One region of the Bacillus sp. z14 (2026) genome, then DNA from elsewhere that is predicted to be linked to it. Evidence: riboswitches for the same ligand, from Rfam matches in the RefSeq annotation. Region 1 holds a riboswitch; each other region holds the start of a gene.
What was found. Region 1 has a riboswitch for S-adenosylmethionine ahead of AC4G3O_RS13715 (methionine ABC transporter ATP-binding protein). Riboswitches for the same ligand answer to the same signal wherever they lie in the genome.
Positions count from the first base shown of each region.

Region 2: another riboswitch for S-adenosylmethionine. It lies ahead of AC4G3O_RS04315 (methionine biosynthesis PLP-dependent protein); the one in region 1 lies ahead of AC4G3O_RS13715 (methionine ABC transporter ATP-binding protein).
Region 3: another riboswitch for S-adenosylmethionine. It lies ahead of AC4G3O_RS02025 (bifunctional homocysteine S-methyltransferase/methylenetetrahydrofolate reductase); the one in region 1 lies ahead of AC4G3O_RS13715 (methionine ABC transporter ATP-binding protein).

Region 1 covers NZ_JBZFQK010000003.1:565,928-572,036, forward strand. The annotation lists gene galE (UDP-glucose 4-epimerase GalE) at 1-341, opposite strand, end outside; gene AC4G3O_RS13700 (M20 family metallopeptidase) at 515-1,723, opposite strand; gene AC4G3O_RS13705 (MetQ/NlpA family ABC transporter substrate-binding protein) at 1,780-2,649, opposite strand; gene AC4G3O_RS13710 (methionine ABC transporter permease) at 2,667-3,317, opposite strand; gene AC4G3O_RS13715 (methionine ABC transporter ATP-binding protein) at 3,335-4,354, opposite strand; SAM riboswitch class I at 4,477-4,588, opposite strand; gene AC4G3O_RS13720 (YrzE family protein) at 4,818-6,109, shown strand, end outside.
Region 2 covers NZ_JBZFQK010000001.1:915,783-921,891, forward strand. The annotation lists gene AC4G3O_RS04305 (ABC-2 family transporter permease) at 1-178, opposite strand, end outside; gene AC4G3O_RS04310 (ABC transporter ATP-binding protein) at 182-967, opposite strand; gene AC4G3O_RS04315 (methionine biosynthesis PLP-dependent protein) at 1,110-2,210, opposite strand; SAM riboswitch class I at 2,394-2,498, opposite strand; gene AC4G3O_RS04320 (M42 family metallopeptidase) at 2,632-3,675, shown strand; gene AC4G3O_RS04325 (patatin-like phospholipase family protein) at 3,723-4,565, opposite strand; gene AC4G3O_RS04330 (GntR family transcriptional regulator) at 4,771-5,142, shown strand; gene AC4G3O_RS04335 (ABC transporter ATP-binding protein) at 5,155-5,844, shown strand; gene AC4G3O_RS04340 (hypothetical protein) at 5,841-6,109, shown strand, end outside.
Region 3 covers NZ_JBZFQK010000001.1:459,088-465,196, reverse strand. The annotation lists gene AC4G3O_RS02035 (hypothetical protein) at 1-125, shown strand, start outside; gene AC4G3O_RS02030 (class I SAM-dependent methyltransferase) at 334-930, opposite strand; SAM riboswitch class I at 1,055-1,156, shown strand; gene AC4G3O_RS02025 (bifunctional homocysteine S-methyltransferase/methylenetetrahydrofolate reductase) at 1,251-3,110, shown strand; gene metH (methionine synthase) at 3,107-6,109, shown strand, end outside.

The sequences.
Region 1 (6,109 bases):
TGCTTCGCCATAACTTCACATAGTCTGATGGTACCCGTCACATTATTTTCATAATATTTCAGAGGCATCGAAATGGACTCACCAACTGCTTTTAAACCGGCAAAATGGACAACTGAATCAAAATCATATTTTGCAAACAATTGGTCAACAGCTTCCTTATCTACTAAATCTATATTATAGAAAGGAAAGTTCCTACCAGCTAACTCTTTCACTCTTTCAATTGCTTCCACATGACTGTTAGAGAAATTATCCAGCACCACAATATCATAATTCGCTTTTAAGAATTCAACTGCCGCATGGCTGCCTATATAACCAGCACCACCTGTAATGAGTATCGCCATCCATGATCCACTCCCCTGTTTCTCACGATTGGTAATTAGAAATACACATACACTAATTTTACCTTATTTAGAATTATGTGGTACTTAATTTCTTTATGAGTTAAAAATACTAAAAGAAGAACAGGGCAGTGGATACTCAATTTATATTGTCGCAAGTCGATATTTAGGCTTGTTTAAATATCACTTGTTTTAGCTTTAAGGAATTCATCCTTAATCCTCTGCAGTAACGACTGATTTGTCAGAAGGCGATAACCTGTATTGGCCAAGGCTTTTGCACCAGTAATGACGGCTTGGTCTCCAAGTTCTGATATAGCACACTCTCTAAATTCTTTTGTGTGGGCGATTAGATCATTCGGACCAATTTTGATATAAGGATGCGCTGTCGGAACAACATGGCTTACATTTCCTGCATCTGTTGAACCGGATGCATTCCGCGTACCCTGTACAACCTCCTCACCTAGAGCTGCCAGTTCTTCTCGAAGTACCTCATCAAGAGCCGTGTTCAGAACGAAATCATGAACTTCATTTTGAAATCTTTCTATTTTTACATCGGCTCCGGTTGCCAACGCCGCACCTTTGGCAATCTGAATAATCCTTTCCGATATTTCCTCACAACTTTTCCAAGTTGAAGCTCTAATATAGAATCTTGCAGAGGCATAATCAGGAATGATATTAGGTGCATCTCCTCCATTTGGAATAATGCCATGAACCCTTATATCTGTCGGCAGCTGCTGTCTCAATGCGCCAATCCCATTAAATAACTGGATGACCGCATCAAGTGCATTAATCCCTTCCTCTGGTGCTGCCGCAGCATGCGCCGGTTTCCCATAAAAATGAAAGTCAAGGGGATTAACAGCCAAGAAAGGCTGAGTTGTTCTCGTTTGACCAGAAGGATGAATGATAATAGCTGCATCCACACCGTCAAACAATTGATGCTTTACATAACTGCCCTTCGCACTTCCATTTTGACCCCCTTCTTCTGCCGGGGTACCGTAAACAAGTACCGTTCCCCCTATTTCCTCGAGTACTAAACCAAGCGAAATTCCAGCCGCTACGCTGGTGATGCCAATGATATTATGGCCGCATGCATGGCCAAGGCCAGGAAGCGCATCATACTCGGCAAGAAAAGCTATCGTAGGCCCCGGCTTTGAGGATGATTTCCTCGCTAAAAATCCAGTTTTATGGCCAGCAATATCATTTGTTACCTCAAAGCCAGCATCGATTAATACCTTGGTCAGTGTTTCAGATGCAAAGAATTCTTCATTCCCTATTTCTGGATTTTCATGAATTTGGTGGCTTATATTTATATATTTGTTTTTCTGCTGATCTATATATTCATTGATAATATCTTTATGAAAAATGCGACCTTCGTTTTTAATCATTGCTCTGCCTCCAATCTCTCTAATAATCTTATACCTATGTTAGTATCCGAAGTAATTCATTGATCGACTGCCGGGCTGGTCCAGGCATCCTGATAATTAACCAATTCTTCTATTGAAACAAAAGCCGGAATGGTATTTCCTTTAAATGTTTTAAGGATAAAATCCTCCACTTCCTCTGAATGATAGATGTCTGCCAGTTTTTTTAGCTCAGCGCGGTCTTTATCCCCTTTTTTTATAGCGATAATATTAATGTATGGTTTGGCCGTTGCACTTTCATGGAACAAGGCATCCTTTAATGTCAATCCTGCCTCAACCGCAAAGTTATTGTTTATAATAGATGCATCTACATCTTCAAGAAAACGCGGTGTATTCCCGGCAGCTACCAGTTCGAGTTTAATATTTTTTTGATTTGATTTAATTTTTTCCAAAGAGCCTATTCCATCAAAATTATCTGTTAGTGTAATGAAGCCAGCCTCCTGCAAAAGAAGTAGCGCCCGGCCAAGATTTGTACCTTCATTAGGGACAGCAATTTTAGCCCCATCAGGCAATTCCTTTAAATCCTTATGCTTATTTGAGTAGATTCCCATTGGTGCAATAACAGTAGAGCTTAGTGGCTCAAGATCTAATTTTCTTTCTTCCACTTGTTCTTCAAAGTAAGAAATGGTCTGGAATGCGTTAGCATCCACTTCGCCATCATTTAGAGCTGTATTCGGCAAAATATAATCACTGAACTTTACAAGCTCTATATTGAGCCCCTTCTCCTTAGCGAGTTCAGCAATATAATCCCATATTCTTGTGTCTCCGCTGCTTACTCCAACCTTAATGGTAGAGCTGCCCTCTTTTGCACTGCCTTTCGAATCGCTTCCACATGCTGCTGTTACGACAGTACATGCAATTATTAAAATAGTAAGAAAAAGTTTTTTCATTTTTTCCATCTCCTTCTTTATCGTCTTCTTATTTTTCTAGCCAGCGTATTACCTATGGATTGTAAAAGCTGTACAATGATTACCAGTGCCGCAACGGTTACAATCATGGTGTTAGTGTCAAACCTCTGATAACCATAGGTGAGGGCAAGATCTCCAACTCCTCCAGCTCCTACTGCCCCTGCCATTGCTGAGGCTCCAACCAGCCCAATAGTTGCTGTTGTAAAGGTTAAAACAAGAGAGCTAAGTCCCTCTGGTATTAAAAACCGAAAAATGATCTGCCATTCAGTCGCGCCCATTGACTGAGCTGCTTCAATAATTCCCTTATCAACTTCCAATAATGAATTTTCAACCAATCTGGCAATATAAGGACCTGCATAAAATACAAGCGGTACAATGGCGGCATTCGTTCCAATCGCCGATCCAACAACCAATCGTGTAAATGGAATCAAAGCCACCAATAAAATAATGAAGGGAACCGAGCGTAAAATATTAATGATTGGGTTCAATATATTAAACACCCACTTATTCTCCAGAATGTGACCCTTTCTCGTTATGACGAGTAAAATCCCTAAAGGCAATCCAATCACGGCCGCGAATAGTAAGGAGAAGAAAACCATATAGAGTGTGTCACTGAATCCAATCAGTAACTGTTCAAGTGTAATTTCCATTCCTAAAAACTGTTCATTCATGATAGCTTAACCTCCTGCAAGAGCACATCCTCACTCTCTATGTATTGGATCGCCTTCTTTATTTCTTCTGTTTCACCGATGACCTCAACGATTAAATTCCCAAAAGGGGTTTCCTGTATTTCAGAAATATTGGCAGAAAGAACACTTAAATGGACATCAAAACTTTTCGCCACTGTTGAAAGTAGATGCTTGCCAGACGAAGATCCCAAAAAATTAAGTTTCCAAACTGCTGGTTTATTCTCCTTTAAGGATTTCAAAAAGCTCTGCGGAATCTCGTCGTGAATGACTGTTCTAACAAACCGCTTGGCAACCTCAGTGGTTGGCTTGGAAAAAATATCAAGAACAGGACCCTGCTCAACAACCCTCCCATTTTCCATGACAGCGACCTTATTGCATATCTCTTTAATCACCGACATTTCATGTGTAATAAGCAAAATTGTTATATTGTATTCTCGGTTTATTTTTTTCAATAGCTCTAAAACATCCCTGGTCGTCTGCGGATCCAATGCCGATGTAGCTTCGTCACATAGCAGGATAGATGGATTCGTGGCCAGAGCTCTCGCAATTCCAACCCTCTGCTTCTGTCCCCCTGACAATTCATCCGGGTAACTTCGACCCTTAGCTGATAACCCCACGAACTCCAGTAATTCTCGAACTCTATTTTGAATCGTTTCTTTACGAACGCCGGATAGTATCAATGGAATCGCTACATTATCAAATACCGTCTTAGATTGAAGTAAATTGAAATGTTGAAAGATCATCCCGATTTTCTTTTTCTCTGCCCTTAATTCCTTTGCTTTGAGACTGGCAAACGATTTACCATTCAAAAGGACCTCCCCCTCAGTAGGCCGTTCAAGCATATTAACTAAACGCAAAAGTGTACTTTTCCCGGCCCCGCTGTATCCTACCACTCCAAAAATATCCCCTTTTTCAACCGTTAAATGAACGCCTCTCAGAGCATCTACGCTTTGACCATTTGCTTGATATGACTTTTTTATGTTTCGAAACTCAATCATGTTCTCTCCTCCAGGCCTAAAAAATTCGAAATGCAAAAAGCCCCTTCTGTCATTAGACAGAAGAGGCTTTGTATGAACATATACATAAAAAGACAAGTAGAAATATGTTCGCTTAAAGCTTCCTCTTATCTCTCAAACAGATGTTTGTTGGAATTAGCACAGTATTTTTACCATAGTAAAAATCCGCTGCCGAAGTATCATAGGGCCAAATCCCTCCACTTCTCTCGATAAGAATCGCTTGCTATTCAATTAAATTTGATGTTTCCAACTATATCCTATCTTGTTTAGCAATGTCAATAATAATTTATAATATTTAAAATATTTTTGATTTATAATAAAGAATATCCTAAATCAAGTTACAGCAACTAAAATTCATGAATATTTCCAATTCATGAATCATTTTGGCCAGTTATTCGTATAGGATATTAAGGTAAATTATAGAAAAAATAAGGAGGGGTACTTTGTGGGAAATATCTTCATCTATTCCATTATCATTGGGATTATATCGGCACTTATTCTTGTGCCATTCAAAAATAATGAAAAATTACGTATCCATATGAAGGGGAAAACAAAACTGCTTGTTTTTGTCAGCTTAGCTGCATTAATCACGATTGGAGCATTTTTATTTTATTACTTCACCCTATTGGATCAAACTATCTCTTCTCTTTGGATTTTTGTCATCATACTAACCTTGCTGGGTTCAATGCTTGCTACGGGTATGGAGAGAACCATTAAGGGTATTTTATTTGCAGGTAGTTTGCTTGTCGGTCTCTATTTTTTAACGGCATTTCTGTTCAATGCCGATGAAAAGTATACTATAGCTAAAATGGACATCAAAGAAGAAATTCAAACATTTGATGAAAATAAAAAGCCGGCCAGCGTGCCTCCTCAATACGCGCGCAATAAAATGAAAAAAGCATTTGGCCAGGTACCAAATACGAGCTACTACGAATTAGGGAATTTACAAATCCAAAAAGTAGATGGTGAGTATGTTTATATTGCTCCAGTCGAATTTTCAGGATTCTTCAAATGGCTGAAAGGGAAAGAAACTCCTGGTTACTTTATATTGAGTGCTACAGATTCATCAGCCAACCCAAAATTTGTTGATGCAGAAATGATCTACACTCCTTCTGCATTCTTCAATAAAGAAACAGAGCGCCGTATTCGTCTACAGTATCCATCCTACATATTCTATGGGGATTCACAGCTTGAAGTAGATGATAATGGCACGCCATTTTATATTCGCTCTTATGGTGATTTTGTCTCTGCCAGAAATGGCTTTAAGGTAAAAGGTGTTGTGGTGATGGATGCCAAAACTGGGAAGTCCAACTCTTATTCCCTTTCTGAAGCGCCCGAATTTATTGATGGTGCCGTTGCACCAGAAGTCGTCAGTACACAAAACAGCTACTTCGGAAATTATATTCATGGCTATTGGAACAGCCTATTTGGAAAATCAGATGTTAAACTGCCTTCTGATGAGGGTACCGAAGCGAATGTAAGTCCGATCTTTGATGAAAATGGAGATATGTATTATTTCACTGATTTCACGAGTCCTAAAGAAGGCGTCGATTCTATGCTCGGCTATGCGCTCACAAATTCCAGGACAGGTAAAGCTGTCTATTATACAGGTAATATGGAGGAATCCTACATGGATTCACAGGGTGCCCTGCAAATTATCGAGAAGAAGTTTATAGAAAAGAAATGGGAAGGAGAAATGCCCATCATCTATAATTTTTACGGTGAAGCCAGTTGGTT
Region 2 (6,109 bases), on a different contig from region 1:
ATTGATTTGAATCCTTACCTGTATTTCCAGACCCATCATTCATCAAAGTTGGAACTCTTCTGGCATCCATTGTAAGCTTAACCTGAAGAATTCTTCTCATAACCGGATAATCAATTCCCATCCACTGAAAGAGCTTTTGTCCTCTATCCAACACACGCAAACTCATAAATTTTTTCATCTATTAATCCTCTTTAACAACAGATACAATATCTTCGGCAATTGAACGATGCTGTGTAAAACCAGTTAATTGGTTAAAAATTTCTTCAAGAGTTCCTTCCTTGCCAACATCCTGTAATTCTGCAAAGCTTCCATCTGCAACAATCCTGCCTTCATGCAGTAAAATAATTCGATTGCTAATTTTCTCGACGACATCCATGATATGTGAGGAATAAAAAATAGTTTTTCCCTCGCTTGCCAGCAGTCCAAGCAATTCTTTAATGACCATAACGCTATTCGCGTCGAGACCGCTTAAAGGTTCATCTAAAAATAAAATATCCGGATTATGAAGAAGGCTTGAAATTAATAGAACCTTTTGCTTCATCCCTTTTGAATAACTATTTATTCGTGAATCATACATTTCTTCAATATTTAATAGCCTCATTAGTTTAAAAGCCTTTTGGTCAGCCTGCTCATAAGATAAGCCATAAAGCTCACCTATAAAAGTCAAATATTCACGTGCAGTCAATACATCATATAAATCTGCCAATTCAGGCACATAGCCAATTCTATTTTTATAGGTAATCCTATCCTCAGAAAGCTCTTTATCAAAGACCTTCACTGAGCCTGTATAGTCTGTAAGGAGTCCAAGCAATATTTTAACTGTGGTAGTTTTCCCCGCCCCATTGGGACCTATATAGCCAATAATTTGTCCCTTGTTTACATCAAGATTAATTCCTCGAAGTACTTCTTTCGATCCATAATGCATTTGAAGATTGCTAATAGAAATCACCAGTTCAGCCATTTTCATTCTCCCCAAAGACCCATTTTGGTATAGTATATCAAAACGGGTCGTTAATTTGCATAATTTTCTAATTTATCCTTTTTAGGTATTACTTCTGGAATCCTTCATGATGCACCTAAATGCCTGTAAAGTTCAAATTTCTAATAACCTAAGCCGATAATGATTCAAAAGCTTGAATAAGATCATCAATCAAATCATTCGCATGCTCTATCCCAACAGAATAGCGCAGCAAACAATTACAGACTCCATTTTGTGTACGCACTTCCTCAGGGATATCCGCATGTGTTTGTGTAGCAGGGTACGTCATTAAACTTTCTACTCCACCCAGACTTTCAGCAAAAGATATGATGCGAAGGCTTTTTAAAAATGGATTGATCCATTCCTCTGATTTCAGCCGGAACGATATCATCCCCCCTTTACCAGGATAAAGGACATCTGTCACTTCTTCTCTTTCTCTTAAAAATCGGCTGATTATCTTAGCATTTTCCTCATGCTGCCTCATCCTTAGGCTCAATGTTTTCATTCCCCTCATCACAAGCCAGGAGTCAAATGGCGGCAGTACAGCGCCTGTTGCATTTTGATATTCTTCTAGGCGCGCACCAACCTCTTTACTCTTTGAGACAATTAATCCAGCCAATACATCATTATGTCCTGCTAAATATTTGGTGGCACTGTGGACAACAATATCTGCTCCCTGCTCAATCGGTCTTTGCAAAATGGGTGTATAAAACGTATTATCCACAAGGAGCAGTAGATTGTTAGATTGGGTCAGTTGAGCAATTTCTTTAATATCCATTTCCTGCATAAGCGGATTTGTCGGTGTTTCTATAAAGAAGGCCTTCGTATTTTCCGTAATGGATTCAGCGAAATCTTCATATGTATGGCAATAGTTAAATTTGATGCCATACGTCTTCCATATTTGCTCAAATAACCGATATGTCCCTCCATACAGATCGGCAGAGACGGCTATTTCATCACCTGGAGAAAATAAACATAGCAATGAGTGAATGGCAGCCATACCTGAACTAAAGGCAAATCCCTGTTTACCACCCTCTAGCTCGGCAATTGCTTCCTCTAATAATTTTCTGGTTGGGTTTCCTGTTCTTATGTAATCAAACCCTGTTGATTCCCCTATTCCGTTATGGCGATAGGCTGTGGAAAAATAAACTGGCGGATTAACAGTACCTGTTTGTGTTTCACTTCGATTGCCTATTTGAGCTAAGAGTGTTTCGATTTTAACTGTTGTCATATGTATGACCCCTCTCTCTTTATTAATCCCCGAAATACAGTTACTCTGATTTACCTTCATCCGGCTCTAATTTGCCATCAAAGTTACGAATTACTTACATCCACTCATTTTCCCAGTGAATAAAAATATGCTTAAAAACGAAAAAAGTCTTCAAGAAGAAGACTTTTCATTAGAGTGAGTCCCTTCTTATCGGCCAGGAATGATTGTTCCTGCAGGAATTAGCACCTTTCCATATTGGCGGTTGCTGAGACTTCACAGGGCCTGTCCCTCCATCTCTCTTGATAAGATTTTTCAGAATATTTATTTAACTATAAATTTACAGTCCTACTGCTAAAAAAGCAAGTTATTTCTGCCTTTATTGTCCAACTTTTTAACAAAGGTATATAATAAATCTATACATAAAAAGGAGTGATTCGGAACCATGAAAGCCAATGGCCAGGAAATTTTCCAGTACATAAAAGACCTTGTATCCATTCCAAGTCCGAGCGGCTATACAACGGAAGTAATTGATCATGTAGCACAGTTTTTACAATCTCAAGGAATACCTGCAGTAAAAACAAATAAAGGTGCCCTATTGGCAACAATCAAGGGACAGGATGATTCAAAGCACCGTTTTCTAACAGCCCATGTAGATACATTAGGTGCTATGGTGAAAGAAATCAAACCAAGCGGGCGTTTAAAATTATCGATGATCGGCGGATTTCGTTGGAATTCTGTTGAAGGCGAATATTGTAAAATCCATACAGCTGAAGGTAAAACGTTTACAGGGACGATTCTTTTAAATCAAACTTCTGTCCATGTTTATCAGAAAATGGGAGATATTAAACGCGAGGATGCAACGATTGAAGTTCGAATTGATGCTGTGACAAAAAGCAAGACGGATACAGAAGGTCTAGGTATTTCTGTAGGTGATTTTGTTTCCTTCGAGCCCCGTGTTGAACTGACAGACAATGGATTTATTAAATCCCGTCATTTAGATGATAAAGCGAGTGTCGGCATACTGATGTATATCATTAAACAGTTAAAAGAAGAAGGCATCACTCTCCCCTATACGACCCACTTCTTAATTTCAAATAATGAAGAAATAGGCTATGGCGGAAACTCCAACATTCCTGCTGAAACTGTTGAATACCTGGCTGTAGATATGGGAGCAATTGGAGAAGGACAATCTACGGATGAATACAGTGTTTCCATTTGTGCAAAAGATTCTAGCGGACCCTATCATTATGGCCTGCGTCAGCATTTAGTCGAATTGGCAAAGCAACACAAGATTGATTACCGTGTAGATATATATCCTTTTTACGGATCTGATGCTTCTGCTGCCATCCGTGCCGGCTATGATATCATACACGGATTAATTGGACCCGGCATTGATGCTTCACATGCTTTTGAAAGAACCCATATCAGCTCTATTGAACATACTGCCCAGTTAATCTGGAATTACTTACAATCAGAATTAGCCTAATTTCATACTAAACGTTAACCCATCACCATTTAAGTGATGGGTTTTTATTATAATAACCGTTTGATTTTTCCATAAGCAGCCTTGGCTTCAGCATATCCTTGATTGTACAGCTTTTTCAGCTTTTTAGGGTTACGCTCAACACGGCTGACATCTGATTTCACTAATGGACGAATAATGACGACAAGTCCCTTTTCTTCTTGTTCCTCCAAATAGCGGATCGTGTCATTGTAAACGATATGCCGTTTGCGAAGAGCCTTTAGCAGCCCTTGATAGTTCTTATATTTTCTTTTTCCAAGCCAATCAAGCGACGATGCTTTCATATAGCCTTTATTCCCAGTAAGCACAACGATATTTTTCGTATTCCCGTCTGCTTGAGATTTTTGTATCGGTATTGGATCGGCAACACCGCCATCCAGCAGCATTCTTCCATCATAAGAGATTTCCGGAGCAAAAAAAGGAATCGAACTGGATGCGCGCAGAATCGTTGTAATATCTTTTATTAGGTGCTCTTTTCTATAGTATACAGGTTCGCCTGTTACGCAATCTGTAACACCCACGACAAACTGTTCCTTTGCTTCACAAAAAGCCTTTATATCAAATGGGACCAGTTCATTTGGAATTTTATCAAAAATAAAGTCCATTCCAAATAATTCACGTTTCTTCAGAAAACGTTTATAGGATAGGTATTCCGGGTGTGAGACATAATCGATATTCGCCGCATAATTACGGTCTATTTGCCGTGCAATATAAGAAGAGCCATTACATGCACCAGCTGAAACACCAATTGTATATGGCACATATATATCCTGTTCCATCAAATACCTCAGAACTCCAGCTGTATATAGCCCTCTCATTCCGCCACCCTCTAGAACCAGGCCTGTATTATGCATAACAAGTAAACTCCTTCCCCAGAGAATCCTTATTATTTTGCCATGACCCTTCTTAAATAATTACACGTTTTAAAACTATTTCAGGGAATTTTTTACTATCCTATTGACAGTTTTAGTGTATTAACTGTATAGTACACATATCAAGTGTATGAACTACATAGTACACACACTAATAATTGGTTAAAAAGCCATAGGAGATGAATTAATGAACATCATCTTTAATAACCGGGATCCTGTATATTTACAAGTTGTCCGTTACTTCAAAGAACAAATAGCGACCGGTCGGCTTGCAAGCGGAGAGGAGATTCCTTCTCGACGTGAGCTTGCCAATCTTCTAAAAATAAACCCCAATACTGCTCAAAAAGCGTATAAGGAAATGGAGGAACAGGGATTGATTCACACAGAAAGAAATTTCCCAAGCCGGGTCACAACCGACAAGGTCATATTGTCAAGCGTTCGTCAGGAACTCATTGTTGAAGCCGTTGATACCTTTGTTCAGGCAATTAAACCGATTCAATTACCAGTAGATGAACTGTTGAGTATTGTCAAAGAAAAATATAATGCGGAACAAGAGTAAGGAGGGGATTTCATGTTAGAAGTAAAAAATGTAACGAAAAAATTTGGAAGAAAAAACGTATTGGATGATGTATCATTCACAGCCAACAAAGGGGAAATCACGTGTTTAATCGGTATAAACGGTGTAGGTAAAACAACGATTATGAAATCCATCATGGGCCTTACTCCTATTGATGGTGGAGAAATTCTTATAAACGGAACTAAAAGAACGAAGGATACGTATGAGAAAATCACATTTATTCCAGATACGTTCACGATGCTTTCGAACTTCACCATTATGCAGGCAATGGATTTTATGAATGATTTTTATGAGAGTTGGAACCAAGATCGCGCCGATGAATTATTGAGCTTTTTCAAATTGGATGAAAACATACGGATTTCAACATTATCTAAAGGAAATACCGCGAAAGTGAATTTGTTATTGGGATTGGCTCTGGATGTTGATTATGTTCTTATGGATGAACCATTCTCCGGTATCGATATTTTCAGCCGTGAACAAATAGCAGATGTCTTTACAAGCCACCTGATTGAAGACCGCGGTGTTATCATCACAACCCATGAAATCAACGATATTGAGCACCTCATTGATAAAGTTGTTTTGTTAAATGACGGAGTCGTTTATAAAGAATTTAATGCAGAAGAAGTTCGAAATAACGAAGGTAAGTCTGTCGTAGATGTAATGAGAGAGGTGTATAGAGGATGAATCGCTTTTTTAAGCTTGTGAATGTGGAGTTAAATCGATTTACAAAAATTTTATTTGGATTGATTATTGCTGTTTTTATTATACAAGTTGCCGGGTTAATCATTGAAGCTAACATCTACATGAGTGACGCTAATAAATCATTAACGAATGGTGTCCCTATAGAAGTCTTTATTGAAGAATTTGGTTATTATGGCATGGACAATTATGTGAATTCTATTTGGTTTAATGGTCCGATTGCCTTATGTGCAGGTGCCATCTTCTTATA
Region 3 (6,109 bases), on a different contig from region 1:
CAATGATCTTTTTCACGACCCTTGCTGCCGGCATCGCCACGCGATTCGCCAATCTTCAGCTAAAGGGCAAACGAAAAACCACCCCGCGCCGACCAAAGCATAAGGGTGGTTCCTCTAAGAACTAAACTATTTGCATACCACTCGCTAGTAGTTGTACCAGGGAGTATCCAGCTCTCTGGTTTTTTAATATATGTGTATATGTTTATAATATACCCTAAATAATAGAAATTCAATCAAAACTGATGGAGGAGCTTATGGTTTTTATAGGTTGAAAAGGGTCAGATAGAAAGAGTGTCTAAGCTTGAGTGGAATTTCTAATATTCATAAAAAGGGCTATTTGATGGCTGTGACATTTATAGATAAGCACGGTTTGAGTGGTTTCGTTTGAACCTTAATAGACTTAAAGCCTGTATTAGTTAGCACCTCTCTAATCTCTTCGGCAAAGGCATGAGCCTGTTCTTCGGTTGCTTCTTCCTGCCTTGGCTGCACGGTTATAGTCAGTTTTCCATTTTCTTTTAATAAAGAATGTATTTTTTGAATACAAGCCTCTTGATCTTCCCATAATGGATAGCTATTTACACTAAATATTTTATCGTACACCATTGGATTGGGAATCCCGAGAACAGTTCCATTAAACAAACGAAGCTGATTGCGGTTGAGTTGTTCTTGATTTCGTTTGCTCGCATTTTTCACCATTTCTTCTGATGGATCGACACCATCTATTTGGATGGTAGGGTACTTCTCAAAAAGCATGTGCATTCCTTCACCTGGGCCAAAACCAACTTCTAGCAGTGTGTCATTTGGGGTAATAGTCAATTGATCAAATGTCCATTCGTATAATTCCTCATTTTCATAGGCCATTATTTTACCTGCAATCTTTCCGAGGACACCAGTTGGATTTTTAAACTGATTCGTTATTATTTCCTTCATCTAACATCACTCCTACCCCATACATACCCAAAATACTAAATCGTTAACTCTTTTGGATTAATTATCAAAATAGATTGAAATAACTGAAAATTTATAGTAAATTAAGTAAATATATAATTTCATATTCTTATCTAGAGAGATGGAGGGACTGGCCCGTTGAAATCTCAGCAACCTGGATGGTAATCCAAGGTGCTAAATCCAGCAAGCAATGCTTGAGAGATGAGAGACCTTAGGAAAGAGGGCTTTCATGATGAAAGCTCTTTTCTATTAGTCTGTTTTCCTCATCAGAGACATTAACCAACTAATTAGGGGGAAAGACAGTGAAACTACTGGAAACGTTAAATGAAAAAATTCTAGTCGCAGATGGGGCGAGTGGAACACTTTTATATTCATTTGGAATTGATAGTTGCTTTGAAGAGCTTAATTTGACAAACCCCAATCAGATCAAAAAGATGCATAGAAGTTATATTGAGGCTGGTGCTGATGTGATTCAATCGAATACATTCGGCGCAAATTTTCATAAATTAAAGCGCTATGGTCTCGAAAGGGAAGTTTCTCAAATTAATAGAGCCGGAATGAAAATAGCGAAAGATGCGGCTGATCCAAACACATTCATCATCGGCACGATTGGCGGCTTGCGGAGCTTTAGGAAATCAGAATTAACACTAACGGAAATTAAGGGATATTTCGATGAACAGCTGACCGCTTTATTGGATGAAAAGCCGGATGGCATTTTACTTGAAACCTATTATGATTTAGACGAATTATTAACGGTAATAGAGTCGGCTAGAAAAATGAGTGATCTTCCTCTTATCGCGAATATTTCTCTGCATGAAACAGGCCTTTTGCAAAATGGTATGCATGTCAGTGAGGCGTTTTCTCTTATGAAAAAAACAGGCGCTGATGTGTTAGGCATCAATTGTCGGATGGGTCCCTATCATATGATTCGCTCATACGAAGAAGTACCTTTATTGGAAGATACCTATTATGCGGCTTATCCAAACGCCAGCTTACCTGATTTATCAGATGGAAGATATGTCTATTCGACAGAAGCGGATTATTTCATTAATAGTTCAAGGCAGCTTGTGAAGCAGGGGGTCCGGCTGCTAGGTGGATGCTGTGGTACAACTCCTGCCCATATTCAGGCCATTCGTAAAGGAATCGAAGATCTTCATCCTGTAAAGGTGAAAGATTTTGTAGCCAAGCCGAAGCATCAGCCTATATCATATGAAATCATTCAATATAAACGAAAAGGTCCAGATACAATTTCAGGTAAGGCAAAAAAACAAACGACGGTTATCGTGGAGTTGGACCCGCCAAAGACGTTCGGCCTGGAGGATTTTTTAATAGGAAGTCGCTACCTATTAGATTCGGGTGCCGATGCGATTACACTTGCGGATAATTCATTGGCGTCACCGAGAATATCCAATCTTGCGGTAGCGTCGATTTTACAATCAAAGTTAAATACGGTGCCTCTTGTTCACTTAACTTGTCGAGATCATAATCTGATTGGCTTGCAATCTCATTTAATGGGCATGCATTCCCTTGGATTATCAGAGGTGTTGGTGGTGACTGGGGATCCTTCAAAAATTGGTGATTTTCCGGGCGCGACTTCTGTATATGATCTTTCTTCAATGGACCTGATTTCATTGGTTAAGCAATTGAATGAGGGGCGCTCCTATTCAGGAAAATCGCTGGGTAGCCGGGCGAATTTCGATATCGCAGCTGCCTTTAATCCAAATGTAAAGTACATAGATAAAGCCGTACAGCGAATGGAAAAGAAAATTCAGGCTGGAGCTGATTATTTCTTAACCCAGCCCGTGTTTAGTATTGAAAAATTAGAGGAAGTATACGCGGCAACCAGGCATATAACAAAGCCGATTTTTATTGGCATTATGCCTTTAACGAGTCACCGGAATGCAGAGTTTTTACATAATGAAGTGCCAGGTATTTCATTGCCGGTTCATGTTAGAGAGGCGATGGAAAGAGCCGGAACGGATAAGGAAGCCTGTGCTCGCGAAAGCTTTGCCATTTCAAAAGAATTAGTGGACGCGGCAAGTGAACTATTTAACGGTATCTATATTATTACACCTTTTATGAAATATGAATTAAGCGGGCATTTGGTTCGGTACATCAAAGAACAGAAATCAGTTGTAAATAAGGAAGTGCATCTATCATGAGAACAGAAAAATTGAAAGAGTTATTGGCTGAAAGAATAGTTATTCTAGATGGAGCAATGGGAACCATGATTCAGGCGCATCAATTAATAGAGGATGATTTTGGCGGGGAACAATACGATGGGTGTAATGAGTATTTAACGCTAACCCGCCCGGATGTAATCCAATCGATTCATGAAGAGTACTTGGCAGCAGGTGCGGAAATTATTGAAACAAACACATTCGGGGCAACTCCAATTGTACTGGATGAATATAATCTTGGTCACCTGGCATATCAGCTGAATAAAGAATCAGCTCAATTGGCTCGAAAAGCAACAGAACAGTTTGACAGTCCTGACAGCCCTCGCTTTGTTGCAGGTTCGATGGGACCTACGACCAAAACCTTATCCGTAACAGGCGGAGCCACTTTTGAACAATTGGCAGATTCATATGAAGAGCAAACGAAGGGCCTGCTTGATGGGGGAGTTGATTTGCTTCTCTTGGAAACATCGCAGGATTTATTAAATGTGAAAGCAGCTTATATTGGAATGAAAAGAGCATTCTCATCTTTAGGCAGGGAAGTTCCATTAATTATCTCAGGAACGATTGAACCAATGGGGACTACTCTAGCCGGTCAAACCATTGAAGCTTTTTATATATCGTGTGAGCATATGAATCCTCTTGCAATCGGGCTTAATTGTGCAACTGGTCCAGAGTTCATGGCTGACCATATCAGGTCTTTATCTGAATTAAGCACTGCTGCAGTAAGCTGTTACCCGAATGCGGGATTACCAGATGAAAATGGCCAATATAATGAATCGCCTTCCTCCCTAAGCAAGAAGATCAAGCAATTTGCCGAAAAAGGTTGGATTAATCTTGTTGGCGGCTGCTGCGGAACGACTCCTGATCATATTCGAGCTATTAAAGAAGCGGTTACCGGAATTGAAGCGAGGCAAATTAATGGCAAACAGGGTAATCATGCTGTCTCTGGTATTGATGCCTTAATCTATGATGATTCAATGAGACCTTTATTTGTAGGTGAACGGACAAATGTGATTGGATCCAGAAAGTTTAAGAATCTGATTAAGGACAGGAAATTTGAAGAAGCTTCCGAGATTGCTAGACAGCAAGTCAAAAAAGGAGCCCATGTAATAGATGTGTGCCTAGCTGATCCAGATAGCGATGAAGTGTCTGATATGGAAGAATTCATGAAAGAAGCGGCTAAAAAAATAAAGGTGCCTTTTGTTATCGATTCAACCGATGAAATGGTCATCGAAAAAGCACTCCGCCATTCTCAGGGTAAAGCAATCATTAATTCGATAAATTTAGAGGATGGGGAAGAACGCTTTGAGAAAATTGTTCCATTGGCAAAAAAGTATGGTGCAGCCTTGGTTGTTGGAACAATTGATGAAAAAGGGATGGCCGTAACAGAAGAACGAAAACTGGAGGTTGCCCAGAGATCGTATCAACTGTTAACAGAAAAGTATGGAATCGTACCGGAGGATATTATTTTTGACCCGCTTGTTTTTCCGGTTGGTACTGGTGATGAACAATACCGGGAAGGAGCTGCGGAAACGGTAAAGGGACTGGCGGCCATTAAAAAAGAGCTTCCGAGAACATTAACGATTTTAGGCATCAGTAATGTATCGTTTGGACTGCCGAATGAGGGAAGAGAGGTCCTGAATGCCGTTTATTTATACCACTGTACAAAGGCTGGCTTGGACTATGCGATTGTCAATACAGAAAAATTAACTCGATTTGCGTTAATCCCTGAGGAGGAAGTTAAATTATCAGAGAATCTTTTGTTTCATAACTCAGAAGAATCTCTTGCTGAGTTTGTTGCTTTTTATAGGACAAAAAAGCCTGTTCAAAAGGAAACGAAAGAAAAACTTCCATTAATGGAGCGCCTGCCTGAATACATTATCGAAGGGACAAAGGACGGGTTGAAGGAGGATATTGATGAAGCTCTTGAAAAAGGGATGGAGCCGCTTGATATCATCAACGGTCCATTAATGGCCGGTATGTCGAAGGTTGGAGAACTATTTAATGATAACCAGTTAATCGTAGCTGAAGTATTGCAAAGCGCGGAAGCCATGAAAGCAGCCGTTTCGCAGCTTGAACCATTGATGACTAAATCAGGTACAACGTCTACAAAAGGAAAAATGGTGCTGGCAACCGTGAAAGGGGACGTACATGATATCGGGAAGAATCTCGTTGATATCATCATGAGTAATAATGGCTATGAAGTGGTTGACTTAGGCATTAAAGTAGCTCCGCAAACCTTGATTGAATCCGTCCGAAATGAGAACCCAACTATTATTGGCTTGTCAGGCTTGTTGGTAAAATCAGCCCAACAGATGGTTATTACCGCTCAGGATTTAAGAGAAGCGGAAATTGATGTTCCGATTGTAGTAGGTGGAGCAGCTCTTACCAGGAAATTTACTAGAGGGCGAATTGCTCCTGAATATAATGGACCGGTCTTTTATGCAAAGGATGCCATGAATGGACTCGATTTAATCAATCAGCTCCATGACGATGAGAAAAGGCTATCCTTTCTCGCTCAGCTAGAGGCAGAAACGAATGAGCAAGCAGCAGTGATTTCGATTGAAACGAAAAGGGATATTCAAGTTACAGAAAACCGTGATAAAACAGTGAAGGATCAAGAGAATATACCAGTCCCCGAGGACTTAAACCGGCATATTCTGCAGGATTACCCACTATCTCTGGTGTACCCATATGTGAATAAACAAATGTTATTTGGCCATCACCTTGGGATGAAGGGGAAAGTGGATCGGTTGTTTGAGGAAGAGAATCCAAAATTATTAGAACTTGCAGCCATAGTTGATGAGATTCTCGAAAACAATCAGATTAAATTATCAGCGATGTATCAATATTTTCCTGCAAAAAGTGATGGAGAAATTCTAAAAATATGTTCCCCAGCTAATCCGGATGAAGTCCTCGAAACATTTGATTTTCCGCGACAGTCCAAAAAGCCTTATCTGTGTTTATCTGATTATGTGAAG